2 regions of the Paenarthrobacter sp. TRD_SC_7 genome follow, and region 1 is predicted to be linked to the other one. Evidence: riboswitches for the same ligand, from Rfam matches in the RefSeq annotation. Region 1 holds a riboswitch; the other holds the start of a gene.

Region 1 (7,454 bases):
GCGTTGACGCGGGGGATGCTGATGCCGGCCTGTGCATAGACCCACTGGGTAAAGCCTGAGCAATCCCAACCGTTGGGTGTGGTTCCGCCCCAAACGTAGGGCGAACCGATGCCGGTGTAAGCAATGGCGGCAAGACCGGAGGCAGCGGCACTGGAAGCCGAATCCTTGGCCTTGGAGGACTTTGCGGAGACTGCTTCGGCGGTTTCTTCGCTGGTGGTGGCCGCTGCACGCTCGGTAACCCGCGCTGCGCGCTGGACTACCTTGGGGGCTGCCTTGGTAGCCACGGTGGGGCTCTCGAAGGAAACGGTTGCTGTTGGCGCTGCGGTGACCACTGCAGTAACAACCAGCTGTTGGGTGCTGGAGGCTTCCGACTTGGAAACGTCGGCGTCTGCTGCTTGTGCCGGTACGCCCACTGTGAGGACGAGGCCTGAGGCTGCTGCCAGGACGGCGGCCTGGCGGCCCACGGTTCCTGCGTTGGATGAAACAGCCTTGGAAAGAGTGTTCAACGGGTTCGTACGAACCGTTTGGGCGCGATGGCGCGCAGGGGTAGTGCGTGATGACACGTAGGTAGCCTCTCCCAATGCCTGCGAGGTGAGCTGTCGGATTCGGATGGGAGTCATCCGGCGGCGCTGCTTCCAAGGAAGCTTTGCGACTTAACCCCAAGGCCTTCTTTCGAAGACCAGAAGTGGTTCCCCCGCCCCTGCCAGACGATTTATGCGAACGGACCTTGAGTGGTGGCAGAGCTAGGCAATCCACTCAAGTGCACCGGCCCCCTAAAAAGCCGATGCGCTCTGTACGCTACAACAGTTGAACGCGAATGTCACATTCAGGTCACGGGGCGTCCCGCGAATGCGAGAGGCAACCATCAACTGGCTTTTAGAGCCAGCCCATGGGGTCTACCACTTCACCGTTGACCTGGACCTCAAAGTGGAGGTGGCAGCCGGTGGAAGCGCCCGTGGTGCCGCTCAGGGCGACGGTATCGCCGCGGTTGACGGTCTGGCCAACCTTGACGGTGAAGGACGAAAGGTGGTTGTACGTGGTCTCGAGGCCGTTGCCGTGGTCCACGACCACGCGGTTGCCTCCGCCGTATTCGTGCCATCCGGCGAAAGTGACCTTGCCGGTGGCTGCCGCGTGCACAGCCGTGCCGCACTGCGCAACGAAGTCCTGGCCGCGGTGGAAATCACCGGCACCACCCGTGAGGGGGCTGATGCGGTAACCAAAAGGGGATGCCGTGGTGAGCGTGTCAAGGGGGCTGGCCATGGTGCCGACGGATGAGGCACGCTGGATGCTCCCGGCCGACTGCGCACTGAGCAACTGCTTCAGCTTCCCGTCGGGGTCGGCTGCAGTAGCCACGGCGGCTCGGCTGAAGTCAATCTTGGCGGACGCGGCGGCGGAGACCTCGGGCTGGCTGCCGGCAGGGGCGGCTACGGCGAGGGCAGACTCAGTCTGGCCTGATTCCGAGGTTGCCATGACGGGACTTGTGGCAGGCAGGCCGACAGTCAAGGCAAGTCCGGTGGCGGCAAGCGCAACACCAGCCTTCTGCCCGACGCCGCTGGCAGCGGCGAAATCGGCAACCTGGCGCAACGGGCTCTTACGGCGGCGCACCTGACGCTCGGTGTCGCGAGGCCGGATCTCCGTTACGACGGTGGCTGGCCGCAGCTCAGCAGCGGGGCCGGACGCGCGGCGGCGGCCCCTGACGTTCTGCGATGTCAAACTCTGTTCCTCTCTCAAAAGCCTGCGAAGTTAGCTGTCGGATTCGGGTCAGAGAGTACAAAGACCCGGTCCGCACGAAGCGCTCACGGCACACAGGTATCCCAAGAGGGACATGTATACGTGGGCACTTCTGCTGCGGACTTCACCCCAAGGCTGCTTCTTTAGACAGCCGCTTGTGGTTCCCCCGCCTCTGCCAGTGGTGGGTAACACACCTGATCCGCTGGCAGAGCTCGGCTCCGGATCAGGTAACGCTTTGGTATCAGCGCTAGTAGATAACTATAGGGGATTAAGGCCTTCGGTAATAAATTCGTTATCAACAGGAACGGGCTGAGCGCAGTGGGCCCTTATCATCAATTCCGGAAAACCGCAGGTCACACGCGCGACGGAGGCGCCAAAGTGAGGTTTGACACGGTACCGGCGCAGCGTCTGTCAGCTGAGCGAGACGAAGACGTGCGCGGCAACTTCAGGAGGCAGTTCCAAGGCGCCTTCGATACCGGGGACCCTGACCGAGATGTACTCGCCGACGCGTTCCAGCGAGACGGTTGCGCCCGGACGGATTCCGCCTTCGTCCAACTGGGTAAGGAGTTCCGGCTCCACCTGTATGGGCTCCGCGAGGCGGCTGACCACCACACGGGAATCGGTAGCATAGCCGTCCATGGCCTGCATCAGGTTGACGTCGAGCCGTGGGAAGGGCTGGCTGGCAAGGCCACCAAGCGCTTCAAGTCCCGGGATCGGGTTGCCATACGGAGACTCCGTAGGGTGCTCCAGGAGCTCGTAGAGCCGGCGCTCCACGCGCTCACTCATGACATGCTCCCAGCGACACGCTTCATCGTGCACGTAGGCCCAGTCCAGCCCGATGACGTCGGCCAGGAGGCGCTCCGCGAGGCGGTGCTTGCGCATGACCTCGGTGGCACGCTTCCGTCCCACTTCAGTCAGTTCCAGGTGGCGGTCGTTGGACACAATCACCAGGCCATCGCGCTCCATGCGTCCAATGGTCTGGGAAACAGTGGGTCCGGAGTGGCGCAATCGCTCGGCGATGCGGGCCCGGAGAGCCACAATGTTTTCTTCTTCAAGCTCCAAAATGGTCCGAAGATACATCTCAGTGGTATCGATCAGATCCGTCATCCAGCTCAGCTCTCCTCGAACGCAGTTCCTTGCGTAATCTCCACCGTACCGCGTCCCTAGCAAGGGCGGACGGTGTGCACCGCCGCCCTATGAACGCCAACCACCAGCCTAGCTTATTTGGAATTACTCTGGATAATTCCGGTCGCATTTGGTTCGTCTGCATTCCACGTGGCGGACTATGACGGCCACAGGTTCCTGCGCCCGGGCCGGGTCAGGCAGAATTGGGGTGTCGAAGGGGCAGTTGATGCCCCCTGCCACGACCCACCTCTAGCCGATACCCATTGGAGCCCTACGTGAGCGACAACAGCATCACCATTCCCGCCGACCTGCTGCCCAAGGACGGACGCTTCGGCGCTGGACCGTCCAAGGTTCGCCCGGAACAGATCGAAGCGTTGTCTGCCGCATCGACCACCATCCTCGGCACCTCCCACCGTCAGGCTCCTGTCAAGAACCTGGTAGGTTCGGTCCGCGAAGGACTCAGCCAGTTCTTCCGCGCTCCTGAAGGCTATGAGGTTGTCCTCGGCGTCGGCGGCTCCACCGCGTTCTGGGACGTGGCTGCGTTTGGCCTGGTTGAGAAGAAGGCTCAGCACCTCTCATTCGGCGAGTTCGGCTCCAAGTTCGCTGCCGCCACCAACAAGGCACCGTTCCTCGACGCTTCCTCCATCATCAAGTCCGAACCCGGCACCCGCCCCGTGGCAGCGGCCGAAGCAGGTGTGGACGTCTACGCTTGGCCCCAGAATGAAACGTCAACGGGCGTGGCCGCTCCTGTAAAGCGCGTCCAAGGTGCCGAAGAAGGATCCCTCGTCCTGGTGGACGCTACCTCCGCAGCCGGCGGACTGGACGTAGACGTCGCCGAGTCGGACGTCTACTACTTCGCCCCCCAAAAGAACTTCGCCTCCGACGGTGGCCTCTGGCTGGGCCTCTTCTCTCCCGCCGCCCTGGAGCGCGCGGCACGGGTCAAGGCCAGCGGCCGCTGGATCCCTGACTTCCTGGACCTGCAGACCGCCATTGACAACTCCAAGCTGAACCAGACGTACAACACTCCCTCACTGTCCACCTTGGTGACCTTGGATGCCCAGGTGCAGTGGCTCAACAGCAACGGCGGCCTGGACTTCGCCAGCAAACGCACGGCAGACTCCGCCAACCGTATCTACTCCTGGGCCGAGGCCTCGGAGTACGCAACGCCTTTCGTCGCCAACGCCGACGACCGCTCCAAGGTCATTGCCACGATCGACTTCGACGACTCCATTGACGCCGCAGCCATTGCCAAGGTCCTGCGGGCCAACGGCGTGGTGGACACCGAGCCTTACCGGAAGCTCGGCCGCAACCAGTTGCGCATTGCCACGTTCGTCGCCATTGAGCCGGACGACGTTTCCGCCCTGCTCGCGAGCATTGACTTCGTGGTGGGCGAGCTGAAGAAGTAGCAACACGGGCCCTGGTCGGCGTCGTGCGGGTAGTCCCCGGACGACGCCGCCGCCGTTTAAGGCGCGCTACCCGCCCTGCTGGCTGGCGCCGTCGTCGTCCGTTTCCGGACGCGTAAGCAGCGACTCCACCCGGAAGTGCCGCAAACCGCGGGCCCGGCGGTCAAAGCGGAGCCGCAGCTGCTTCGCGCGGATGATCCACAGCAAACCCACGACGGCGGTGCTGACGCCGGCAACCGCTGCAACGCCCACGGCCCAGCGAGGGCCACCGACGTTGGCCACCAACCCCACCAACGGCGCACCGATGGGAGTGCCGCCCATGAAAATGGCCATATAGAGGGACATGACCCGCCCTCGCATGACGGCCTCCGTGGTGGATTGTACGTAGCCGTTGGCACTGGTGATCAGGATCAAGGCAAACAGGCCGCAGGGAACCAGGGCCAGCCCGAAGAGCACAGCGTTGGGGGCCAGCGCGGCCAGTGCGCTGGTTATGCCGAAGCCACCGGCTGCCCCGAAAATCAGCCTAAGGCGCGGCCGTCCGCGTCGGGCAGCCAACAGTGCACCCGTCACGGAACCGATGGCCATGACGGAGTTCAACGCTCCGAACGCACCCGCGTCCATCCCGAATTGGGTACCCACCATGGCGGCGATGAACAGGGGGAAGTTGAGCCCGAAAGTGCCCACGATGAAGATTGCCACCAGGACCACCTGGATATCCGGCCTGTTCCTGACGTAGCGCAAACCCTCCCGGATGCGGCCTTTACCCGCCGCCGCTCGGGGCTGGATGCGGAGCGACGATGCGGGAATGAGTTTGAGCGCCCAGAGCATGGCCACAAAGGACACTGTATTGATGAGGAACACCCAGCCGGGGCCTACCACCACCGTCAGCACGCCGGAGACCGCGGGCCCGATCATCCGGGCCACATTAAAAGAGGCGCTGTTGAGGGCCACTGCGTTAGGGAGGTAATCGTCGGTGACGAGTTCGGAGACGAAAGTTTGTCGGACCGGAGCGTCCAGGGCGGTCACGATTCCCAAGAGCAAGGCAAAGAGGTAGACATGCCAGAGTTCGGCGACCCCCAGCAGCACCAGGACGCCCAACCCCGTGCTGAGGAGGGCCATGGCCACCAGTGTGATGAGAAGTAGCTTCCGCCGGCTGTAACGGTCGGCCAGCAGCCCGGCCCACGGAGCGAGGAACAGCTGGGGACCGAGTTGGAGGGCCAAAGTAATGCCCATGGCACCGGCGTCGTGCGCTGTCAGGTGGTCAAAAACCAACCAGTCCTGCGCCGTACGCTGCATCCACGTGCCGATGTTGGAGATCAGCGCACCCAAGAACCAGATGCGGTAGTTGAGGATTCCGAGTGACCTAAAGGTGGACATCAGCGTCCGCCTTCGATGTGGTCACCCCGGGTTTCCGCAACGCTTATTCAGCCCCGGTTTCGTCGTCGTCCCCGGTTTCGTCGTCCGGGTTTTCAGGTTGGTCGGATTCAGCAGCCTCATCAGCCGGTTCAGTGGCCTCATCCTCGGCCGCCTGCACGGACTCTTCCGTGACTTCCTCCACGGTCTCTTCGACCAGCGGCGTCTCATCCTCGGGGCGGACGCGCTTGGCCCAGGGCACCCATTCGGGAGCCAGGATGGAATCCTCGGAGGGCAGCAAACCGAGCTCGCTCACAGTCACGATCTTGGAGCGCGAGTTACGGGTCACTACGGCATACCACTGCCAGCCGCCATAGCCGGCGAGCCGGGACTCGAACAGGTGGGTGACCACACGGTCGCCCTCCGACTTGGCGCCAAGGTGCGCCCCGACTTCGCCCGGGTTGGCTATGCCTTCAACTGCCTCACGTGCAGCATCGACGGCGGCAGCCAGGAACGCGTCCGGCTTGCCGGTGCGCCACACGGGCAAACCGGCGCGGGACTTGGCCGCGACGGGCTTCCGCGCGGGGGCGTCCCCGTTTCCAGGAGCCTGGGCAGCGTCAGGGCCGGCCTTGGTGTCCTGTGCGGATTCCGATGTCATGGCCGGTCCTAGGCTTCCAGCTCGTCGGCAACCTTGCGCAGTGCCATGCTGATGGCCTTGGCCTTGTTACCGTCGGGGTACTTGCCTGAAGACAAGGAACCGGAGAGGTTGTCCAGCACGGTGACCAGGTCCTGCACCATCGGTGCAAGGTCCCTGGCGTTCATGCGCTTGGCCTTGGCAATGGATGGCGTCTTCTCCAAAACACGCAGTCCCAGTGCCTGTGCCCCGCGGCGGCCGTCAGCCACACCGAATTCCACACGGGTTCCGGCTTTAAGCTCCGTTACGCCCGCGGGCAGGGACGTCTTGGGCAGGAACACTTCCTGGCCGTCTTCAGCCGCGAGGAATCCGAAGCCTTTTTCCTTGTCATACCACTTGACCTTGCCGGTAGGCACGTAATCAACCTTCTTCGTTCTTGCTTTGGGAGACACGTCGGGCCAATCACCGCATCCGCAGGGATCTGCGGGATCGAGGGTGACAGCCCGGTCCGTGTTGGTCTGTTCCTTCAAGGTTATCCTGCCGGACCCCCTATTCCCGCTTTGCCGCAATCACACAAGACAAGAGCAGGGCCAGAGCAGCATCGATGACTCGCCTTCGTACGCTGCTGCTAGCGTTGTGCGCATGACTTCCCCGGGTTACCGCCGCCCCATCATGATCGTCGCCGCCGTCATTGCCATCATCTCCCTGGCCGCCGTTGGCACGGTCATGGCTGTCGCGTTCAACGGGGGCGTGCCACCGGTATGGGTGACGTGGATTGCCCTTTACGGACTGCCCGTGGCCTTCATGCTCGCGGTGCTCCTGGTACTTGACGCTGTCCGCCAACGCCGCCGGCAGTAACCTCTGGCCCCGCCGACAGGCACTAGGGGCCCCGGGGCGGTAACGTTGGATTGATGTCCCTAATACGCGCGCTCAGCAAGGAACTGGAAGCGCGCAGCGACAATTCGCTGCGGGCCTTGTTTGCCGCGCGACCGGACCTGATCTCCCCCATGGCTCCGGACTTCCCGGCTTTGGCTGCGAGGGCAAGCGCCCGGGTCAGTGTCCAACGGGCCTTGGAGCGGTTGAACAAGCCCGAGATGCAGGTCCTGGAAACGCTGCACCTGTGCACCAATGCCGATACCGGCCACAGTATTTCCGCGGCCGGGCTGAAGAAGGTCATCGCCGGTTCCACACTTTCGGCACTGGACCCC
Region 2 (7,454 bases), 290 kb from region 1:
GCAGTGGTGCCGTCCGGCCATTGAAGGCGTACGTCGGTCAGGGTGATGGACGGGTTTTTTGATGTAGACATGATGCTCCGAGGCTCCAGTGGTTTCAGCGAATGCGCTGCAACCACCGGCCCACAAAGGGCATCAGGGAAAGGTCAGCGCACGGTTGGCGTCGTGAAACCTGAAATGCCCGTCAAAACATCGGCCTAACACTGGGGAATAGAGGACTACAGTGTTGCAAAAGCACCCAACAAAGGCAACTTTGCGGGCCAGATGGCCTAGGGGCGGGGGACCTTGAAGTGCGTCAGCCTGGCATCCTGCCCATCGAGCTCAGCCCACGACTTTTCCGTTTCCATTACCGTCAACGCACTCGTTGGGTAGCGGGTTGCAGCATCCATGTAAGCGTCGTGGTCCGAATCGCGGGAAGCCAGATGCATGGCAAGATCCTGAACTCCGGGCATATGCGAGATCACCATCAACGTGGTCACGGTGTCGGGAACGTGGTTGATGACCGTCAACATCCGGTTGGCCGAGGCGGAGTACAAGCCGTCCTCAAGTTTGGGCGTCGGTGCCTTGTCCCCCAACTCATCGCACACCCAGGTGCAGGTCTGCCGGGTCCTCAACGCTGACGAACACAGGATAAAGTCGGGCACAACACCCTGTTTGAGCAACCACTTCCCAGCCAACGGAGCCTCCCGGTGCCCACGCTCCTCCAAGGGACGCTCATGATCAGGCACACCCATGGGCCAATCGGCCTTGGCATGCCGCATGATCACCAGGCGCTTAATGTGATGGTCACTCATAACCCAACCCTATCCGCCGCAGACCCCCGAGGCTTCCTGCGGGCCGCCGTCACCAACTTTGAATTCGCGGCAACCACGACACGCGGTGAAGCAGGCGTGTCCAAGGTATTTGACGGCCAATGTGGGTGATGGCAGCACCGGCGCCGGAAGCGCCCGCCGCTGAATCACCCCGCGAACGCGAAAGCGCCCGCCCTTACAGGACAGGCGCTTTCGGCGTAGTGCTACTTAGATCGAGTATTCGGGTGCTGCCCAAACGATAACTTCGGGGTGCTCGTAGAAGCGGTAACCCTGGCCGCGGACCGTGCGGACGGTGTTGGCGAGGCGGCCCAGCTTGGAGCGGAGGCGGCGGATGTGGACGTCGATGGTGCGCTCGTTGGGTACCTCTTCGGCATTGCGCCAGAGGCCCTCGAGCAATTCGTCGCGGCCAACCGTGCGGGTGCCGTTCTCGACGAGGTAGTTGAGAAGCTCGAATTCCTTGAACGTCAGGTTCAGCGATTCGCCGTCGAGGTGCACTTCGCGCCGGGCGAGGTCGATCAGCACGCCGGACGGACGGGATTCCTGCTGGGGCGCCGGGCGTGCGGCTTCAGTGCGCTGGCGTGCGGCAACGGTGGGGTCGCCGAAGGTGGAACGCACGACGTCGAGCGCGGACCCGGGTGCCCCTGCGGGGGCAACTGCGACGGCGGCGTAGCTTTCAGCGCCGGTCACGAGGGATTGCGCGTAGGCCCGGATTTCCTGGGCCAGCTTGGCGATGGAGGTTCCTGCAGCTGCTGCGGTTTCTTCGTCAATGCCCATGTAGAGGACGAAGCCGCGGGCGACGTTGTCGTTGGCAACGGGGCGGAGCTTGTCCGACTGCGCAATCACAGGAGTGGGGGCCGTCATGGGTGCCGGCTCTGCGGTGGGGACTGCGCGCAACTGGCCGTAGGAGTTGGGGTTGTAGCCCTGCGGCACGTATCCGGGCGCCTGCTGACCAGCCCCTTGCGGAGCGGGAGAGTAGCCTGGACGGCTGCCGAAGCCGGGGCGAAGCCCTGCGTTTGACGCGGCCTTGTTGGCGTTACGGACGGAGATGTGGACGTATCCAGATGCAACTGACATGGAGTGCTTACCTCAAAAGTGAATAGCCGTCATCGCGGCTTCGAATGCTGGTTGTCCCCGCAATGAGTTTGGGGAGGGGCGCCCAACGCTGGGCTAGGGGGCGAATGCCTGAAACTTCTTGGGGTGGAAAGTTAGGCTTGCATTCGACAACAGCGGTCATCATGGCCAGCGGGTGTGCTGGGCCAGGTTGCTGCGGCTGCAGGTGCTGTTGAGTTCTTGTTCACATTGGAAGTGTGCAACGTAACAATGGCAACACGCAAGTAACAAAGCGCGGAACCGTCCACATTTTGAGACGCGGAGGTCTATTGTGCTGCAAATCACAATTCAGTGGAGGTCATAAATGAACACCATTTCATTCGGCTGGAGTAGGAAATCTTCGCACTTCAGTGAATTATCTTCGGCGAGGTCGGCATCCTGCGCACCTCACTTCCAAGGAACTCCCTCCACACTGAATCTCACGATCTGAAACACTTGTTGTCCAATCGTAGGTATCCCCCCTCGCCGATTTTCTGCCCCAAAGTCTGCTACAAGCTGTAGAACACAACGAAATCGGCGCACAAGGTGCCTCCGCAAGAGCGTGTGCAGGTGCTCCCACCTCGCTAGTGTGGACTTCACAGCGTCCTCACAGGACGTGCAAAGCGTCGGCTTACCGGCAGAAGGGAAAGTTGTCCCATGGCCTCCTCGCACTCCATGACCAACAACCTTCCCCAGCTGACCCACCCGGACGGCTCTCCAATCCGCGCCCTGGTGGTGGATGACGAACCCAGCCTCGCCGAGCTGATGAGCATGGGCCTGCGCATGGCGGGCTGGTCCGTTGCCGTAGCCGGCGATGGTCCGGAAGCAGTGAGCCTTGCCAAGGACTTCCGGCCCGACGTGCTGGTCCTCGATGTCATGCTGCCCGGTTTCGACGGCGTCGAGGTCCTGAACCGCATCCGCACTTTCGCCCCGGAAGTTCCCGCCCTGTTCCTCACCGCAAAGGACGCTGTGCAGGACCGCATCGTGGGACTCGCAGCGGGTGGGGACGACTACGTCACCAAACCCTTCAGCATGGAGGAAGTCCTCCTTCGCCTTCACCGGCTGGTCCAGCGTTCCGGCGTGGCAGCCATGGACACAGCAGAGCTGGCGGTGGGAGACCTCACCCTGAATGTGGACACCCGCGAAGTGACACGCGCCGGCGAGGATATTCCCCTCACAGCCACGCAGTTTGAGCTTTTGCGATACCTCATGGAGAACCCGAAACGAGTGGTAAGCAAAGCCCAGATCCTGGACCGTGTGTGGGACTACGACTTCGGCGGACAGGCCAACATCGTGGAGCTTTACATCTCCTACCTGCGCAAAAAGATCGAAGCGAACCACCCGCCCATGATCCACACCATTCGCGGTGCCGGATACGTTATCAAGCCTGCGGACTAAGCGTTGAGCAAACGTTCGGGAGTGGCCAATAAGCCACCGCGAAGTTGGCTCAACCCGTCCACCTGGCATTTGCGCACACGGCTGGTCCTGGTGGCTATGGCCCTGTTGATCGCGATTTGCGGTGCCGTGGGAGTGGTCAGCTACGCCTCCATGGACATGTTTTTCAACAAGCAGCTCGACAGGCAGTTGGAGCAGGCGTCCAGCCGCGCGAACAGCTTCGGCAGGCCGCCGTCGAACTTTCCCTCCTCCCCCTCAGGTAGGCCTGACCCGCTGGAGGCCAGAGGCCAGGCGGCGGGGACACTCAACGCGAGGATCGACGGATCCAGCGTGCGAAGCTCAGGTCTGATCGACGCCCAAGGCAACCGCGTCGCCCTCTCTGACGACGACGAGCAGGTTCTGCTCTCCCTCCCCGGGGACAACGGCCCTGTTGACCGATCATTCTCCAACGGCGACTACCGGCTCGTGGCAGTCGAAACTGCTTTCGGCGACGTGATCGTGACAGGGTTGCCGCTTGCGGACAAGCAAAGTGCCGAGGCCTCGCTGGTGTGGACCATGGTGCTGGTTTCGCTGGGCGGGTTGGTCTTGATCGGTCTGGCAGGCACAGTCATTATCCGCCGCACCATGCGGCCGCTTGAGCAGCTCTCCGAGGTGGCCACGAAGGTTTCGCGCCTGCCTCTCGACGCCGGCGACGTGGCACTTGCGGTGCGCGTACCGCCGTCGGCCTCCCATCCCGGAACGGAAGTGGGCAGCGTTGGGTATGCCCTGAATCAAATGCTGAACAACGTCTCCAGCGCCCTCGAAGCCCGGCAGGAAAGCGAAACCAAAGTGCGTCAGTTCGTTGCAGATGCTTCGCACGAGCTGAGGACGCCTCTGACTGCCATCCGCGGCTACACGGAGCTGCTGAGGATGACCGAGAACTTCACCGAGGACGGCCGTAAATCCTTGGCGCGCGTCCAGAGCCAATCCGAGCGCATGACCACCCTGGTGGAGGACCTCCTGCTTCTGGCAAGGCTGGATGAAGGGCAGCCGGTGAAGGTTGAGCCCGTGGACCTGACACATCTGGTGATCGAGACCGTCAGCGACGAGAAGGTCATGGCTCCGGACCACATCTGGCAGCTCCAGCTGCCCGATGAGCCCATCACCGTTCGCGGCGATGCCACCCAACTTCACCAGGTGCTGGCCAATTTGCTGTCCAACGCCCGAAAGCACACCAACCCGGGCACGACTGTGGTCACCGGCGTCATGCTCTCCGCAGACGGCAGCGCGGTGGTCACCGTGACGGACAACGGGCCCGGCATCCCTGAAGATTTCCAAGGCCGGATCTTCTCCCGGTTTGCCCGTGCTGATGCCGCAAGATCGGGGTCTGAGGGCACCTCCGGACTCGGCTTGTCTATCGTTGAATCCATCGTTTCAGCGCATGGCGGCAGCGTGGAAATGACCTCACGGCCGGGACACACGGAATTCGCCCTGCGACTCCCCACCGTCAGCAGCGAGGGTCCGTAACGAATTGAGCAAGGCGACTCACCGGCGTCGTGATCTCTGTTACCTAAATGTGACTTCTGCGGAAACCTCCTGTACCGTCGAAAGGGTGGGTCGTCCCTAGCAGGCCCACATCCGGGATGCGCCGAGCTCTGCCACTTCCCGGAGTCCGTTCTTTCTCCGAGGCAGAGACGGGGGACCCAGAGTCTCCGGGCCAGGCCTTTTTGGCCGGCCCTTGGGGTGAAGCCGCAGCATGATGCGCGGCCGGATGACCTCATCCGAACCCGACAGCTAACTCCGCAGGCGCTGAGAGGTAATCACATGTCTGAATTTAACGATCAGACGCGCCCTTCCGCGCGTCACCGCGACGAACACAACGCACCGCTCACCAAGTCGCAGTCCGTCCTCAAGAACGCAGCCCGCCAGGGTAAGTCCGGCCACCGCATGTCCGTAGTAGCCGGTGTCGTGGCAGCTGCACTGGGCGTTGCATCGCTCGGAACTGCCGCAAACGCCGCATTGACCCTCCCCGAGGCGAGCCGCGTAGCCGGAACCCAGGCCAGCGCCCAGGTCAACGCCAACAAGTCGGCTGAGATCTCCGCTTCCCTGAATGCTGCCGCCAAAAAGGGCGCAGCCGACAGGGCCGCTGCGGACAAGGCAGCTGCTGAGAAGGCTGCCGCTGATCAGGCAGCAGCCGCGCAGGCCGCGGCCGAAAAGGCTGCCGCTGATCAGGCAGCAGCCCAAGCCGCAGCTGAGAAGGCTGCTGCCGACGCTGCTGCCAAGCAAGCTGCCGACGCCGCTGCTGCCGCTGCCGCCGCGGAAGCCGCAGCAGCTGCCGCAGCTCCGAAAGCTGTAGACGACCCCGCTGCTGCCAAGGCGTACGCACTGAGCATCCTTGGCAACTACGGCTGGGGCCCGGGCGAGATGACTGCCCTGAACACGCTGTGGGAGAAGGAATCGAACTGGAAGACCACGGCGATGAACGCTTCCAGCGGCGCCTACGGCATCGTCCAGTCCCTGCCTGCTTCCAAGATGGCTACCGTTGGTCCTGACTGGGAAACCAACTACCAGACCCAGATCAAGTGGGGCCTGAACTACATCAAGGAGCGCTACGGATCCCCGTCCGCCGCTCTGGGCTTCCACTTGGCCAACAACTGGTACTAAGCCGGACTGCTTGATTGCCGCGCCCGTTGCCGCCGTTCGCACCAGTACCCACTGGAGCGGATGGCGGCAACGGGCGCGGCTTTGCCGTTTCACCATGGGTCCGCCGCCGAAGAACGCTACGTCTCCGGTTCGGCCTCCACCGCACCCCGCACGGCTGCGATGGAGGCGGCGACATCGCCTGCGTCCGTGGTCCAATTGCTCACGGAGATCCGCAAAATCTCCCGGCCCCGCCACGCCGAACCGGACATCCATACCGCTCCCTCAGCCATGAGCCGCTGGGTGATGCGGTGTGTGCGATCGTCACTGCCGAAGCTCACCGAAACTTGCGTGAACACGACGTCGTTGAGGACTTCCACACCGGGGATCGCGGCGAGGCCCTCAGCCAAAGCACGGGCATTTGCTGCCAGGCGCTCAACCATGGAAATCACGCCGTCCCGGCCCAGCTGCCTGAGTGCGGCCCAGACCGGAATGCCCCGGGCGCGGCGGGACATCTCCGGAACTTTCTCGAAGGGATCCCCAGGCCCGGCATCCGTGGCAATGAGGTAACTCGTGTGGACACTGAAGGCACGCCTCAGGACTTCCGGGCGGGCAACGATTGCCAGCCCACAGTCGTAGGGGACGTTAAGGGTTTTATGGGCGTCGGTTGCCCACGAATCCGCGTCCTCCACACCTGCCAGCCGGCCTCGCAGCTTCGGGCTCACCGCGGCCCACAAACCAAATGCGCCATCCACGTGCACCCACGCCCCGCGATCGTGGGCCACAGCTATTGCTCCCTCCATGGGATCGAATGCGCCGGAGTGCAGATTGCCCGCCTGCAGGCAGACCAACGACGGGCCGGGCTGCTGATCCATGGCATCGGCCAGCGCATCGGGAAGGATCCGTCCTTCGTCATCGGCGTCTACAGGGACGCATGCACCCAATCCGAGGTACCGCAACGCAAGATCCACTGCGGCATGGCGTTCCCGGCCGGCAAACGTGGTGATGCGTGGTGCGCCACTGAGGCCAAGCGCCTCAAGGTCCCAGCCTGCCTCGTCCATCAGGTACTGACGGCCCGCAGCCAGTCCAACAAAGTTGGCGGTGGTGGCGCCTGTGGTGAATCCGACGTCGGCGGTGGCGGGCAGATGCAGGAGATCCAAAAGCCAGGCGGCGGCAGATTCCTCGATGGCAGCGGCCGCGGGGGTGGCGAACCGGAGCCCGGTGTTCTGGTCCCAGGCGGAGACAAGCCAATCGGCTGCCATGGCGGCGGGCAGGGTACCGCCCATCACCCACCCAAAGAACCGTCCGGACTGGATAGCCATCAAGCCGGGCTCGGCCAGCGCTGCGAGTTCGTCCACCACCTCCGCAGCATCGGTGGCTTCGTCGGGGAGACGCGGCAGGATGCTCTTGGCCACCTGGTCGGCGTCGGACGAAGGGCGGACAGAACGGGTGGGAACCGACGCAAGCCAATCACCGGCGTGGACCATGGCCCGCTCCAATGCAGCACCGTACGCCTCCGGCATCGCAGACATGCGCACAGCC

Evidence for each region. Region 1 has a riboswitch for cyclic di-AMP ahead of AC0J5Z_RS18600 (M23 family metallopeptidase). Riboswitches for the same ligand answer to the same signal wherever they lie in the genome.
Region 2: it holds a riboswitch for cyclic di-AMP, as region 1 does, so the genes downstream of both, AC0J5Z_RS19940 (aggregation-promoting factor C-terminal-like domain-containing protein) here and AC0J5Z_RS18600 (M23 family metallopeptidase) in region 1, are expected to answer to the same signal.

What each region holds. Positions count from the first base shown of each region.
Region 1 is NZ_CM149587.1:3,910,389-3,917,842, forward strand. Features, by position in the region: gene AC0J5Z_RS18595 (C40 family peptidase) at 1-563, opposite strand, end outside; cyclic di-AMP (ydaO/yuaA leader) riboswitch at 568-729, opposite strand; gene AC0J5Z_RS18600 (M23 family metallopeptidase) at 877-1,713, opposite strand; cyclic di-AMP (ydaO/yuaA leader) riboswitch at 1,718-1,929, opposite strand; gene AC0J5Z_RS18605 (iron-dependent transcriptional repressor DtxR) at 2,143-2,838, opposite strand; gene serC (phosphoserine transaminase) at 3,132-4,262, shown strand; gene AC0J5Z_RS18615 (MFS transporter) at 4,329-5,636, opposite strand; gene AC0J5Z_RS18620 (DUF3027 domain-containing protein) at 5,680-6,270, opposite strand; gene AC0J5Z_RS18625 (cold-shock protein) at 6,279-6,662, opposite strand; gene AC0J5Z_RS18630 (hypothetical protein) at 6,889-7,104, shown strand; gene AC0J5Z_RS18635 (helicase-associated domain-containing protein) at 7,158-7,454, shown strand, end outside.
Region 2 is NZ_CM149587.1:4,199,727-4,207,180, forward strand. Features, by position in the region: gene AC0J5Z_RS19915 (ABC-F family ATP-binding cassette domain-containing protein) at 1-71, opposite strand, end outside; gene AC0J5Z_RS19920 (SixA phosphatase family protein) at 267-791, opposite strand; gene AC0J5Z_RS19925 (winged helix-turn-helix domain-containing protein) at 1,017-1,883, opposite strand; gene AC0J5Z_RS19930 (response regulator transcription factor) at 2,556-3,296, shown strand; gene AC0J5Z_RS19935 (sensor histidine kinase) at 3,300-4,799, shown strand; cyclic di-AMP (ydaO/yuaA leader) riboswitch at 4,933-5,093, shown strand; gene AC0J5Z_RS19940 (aggregation-promoting factor C-terminal-like domain-containing protein) at 5,097-5,936, shown strand; gene AC0J5Z_RS19945 (pyridoxal phosphate-dependent decarboxylase family protein) at 6,053-7,444, opposite strand.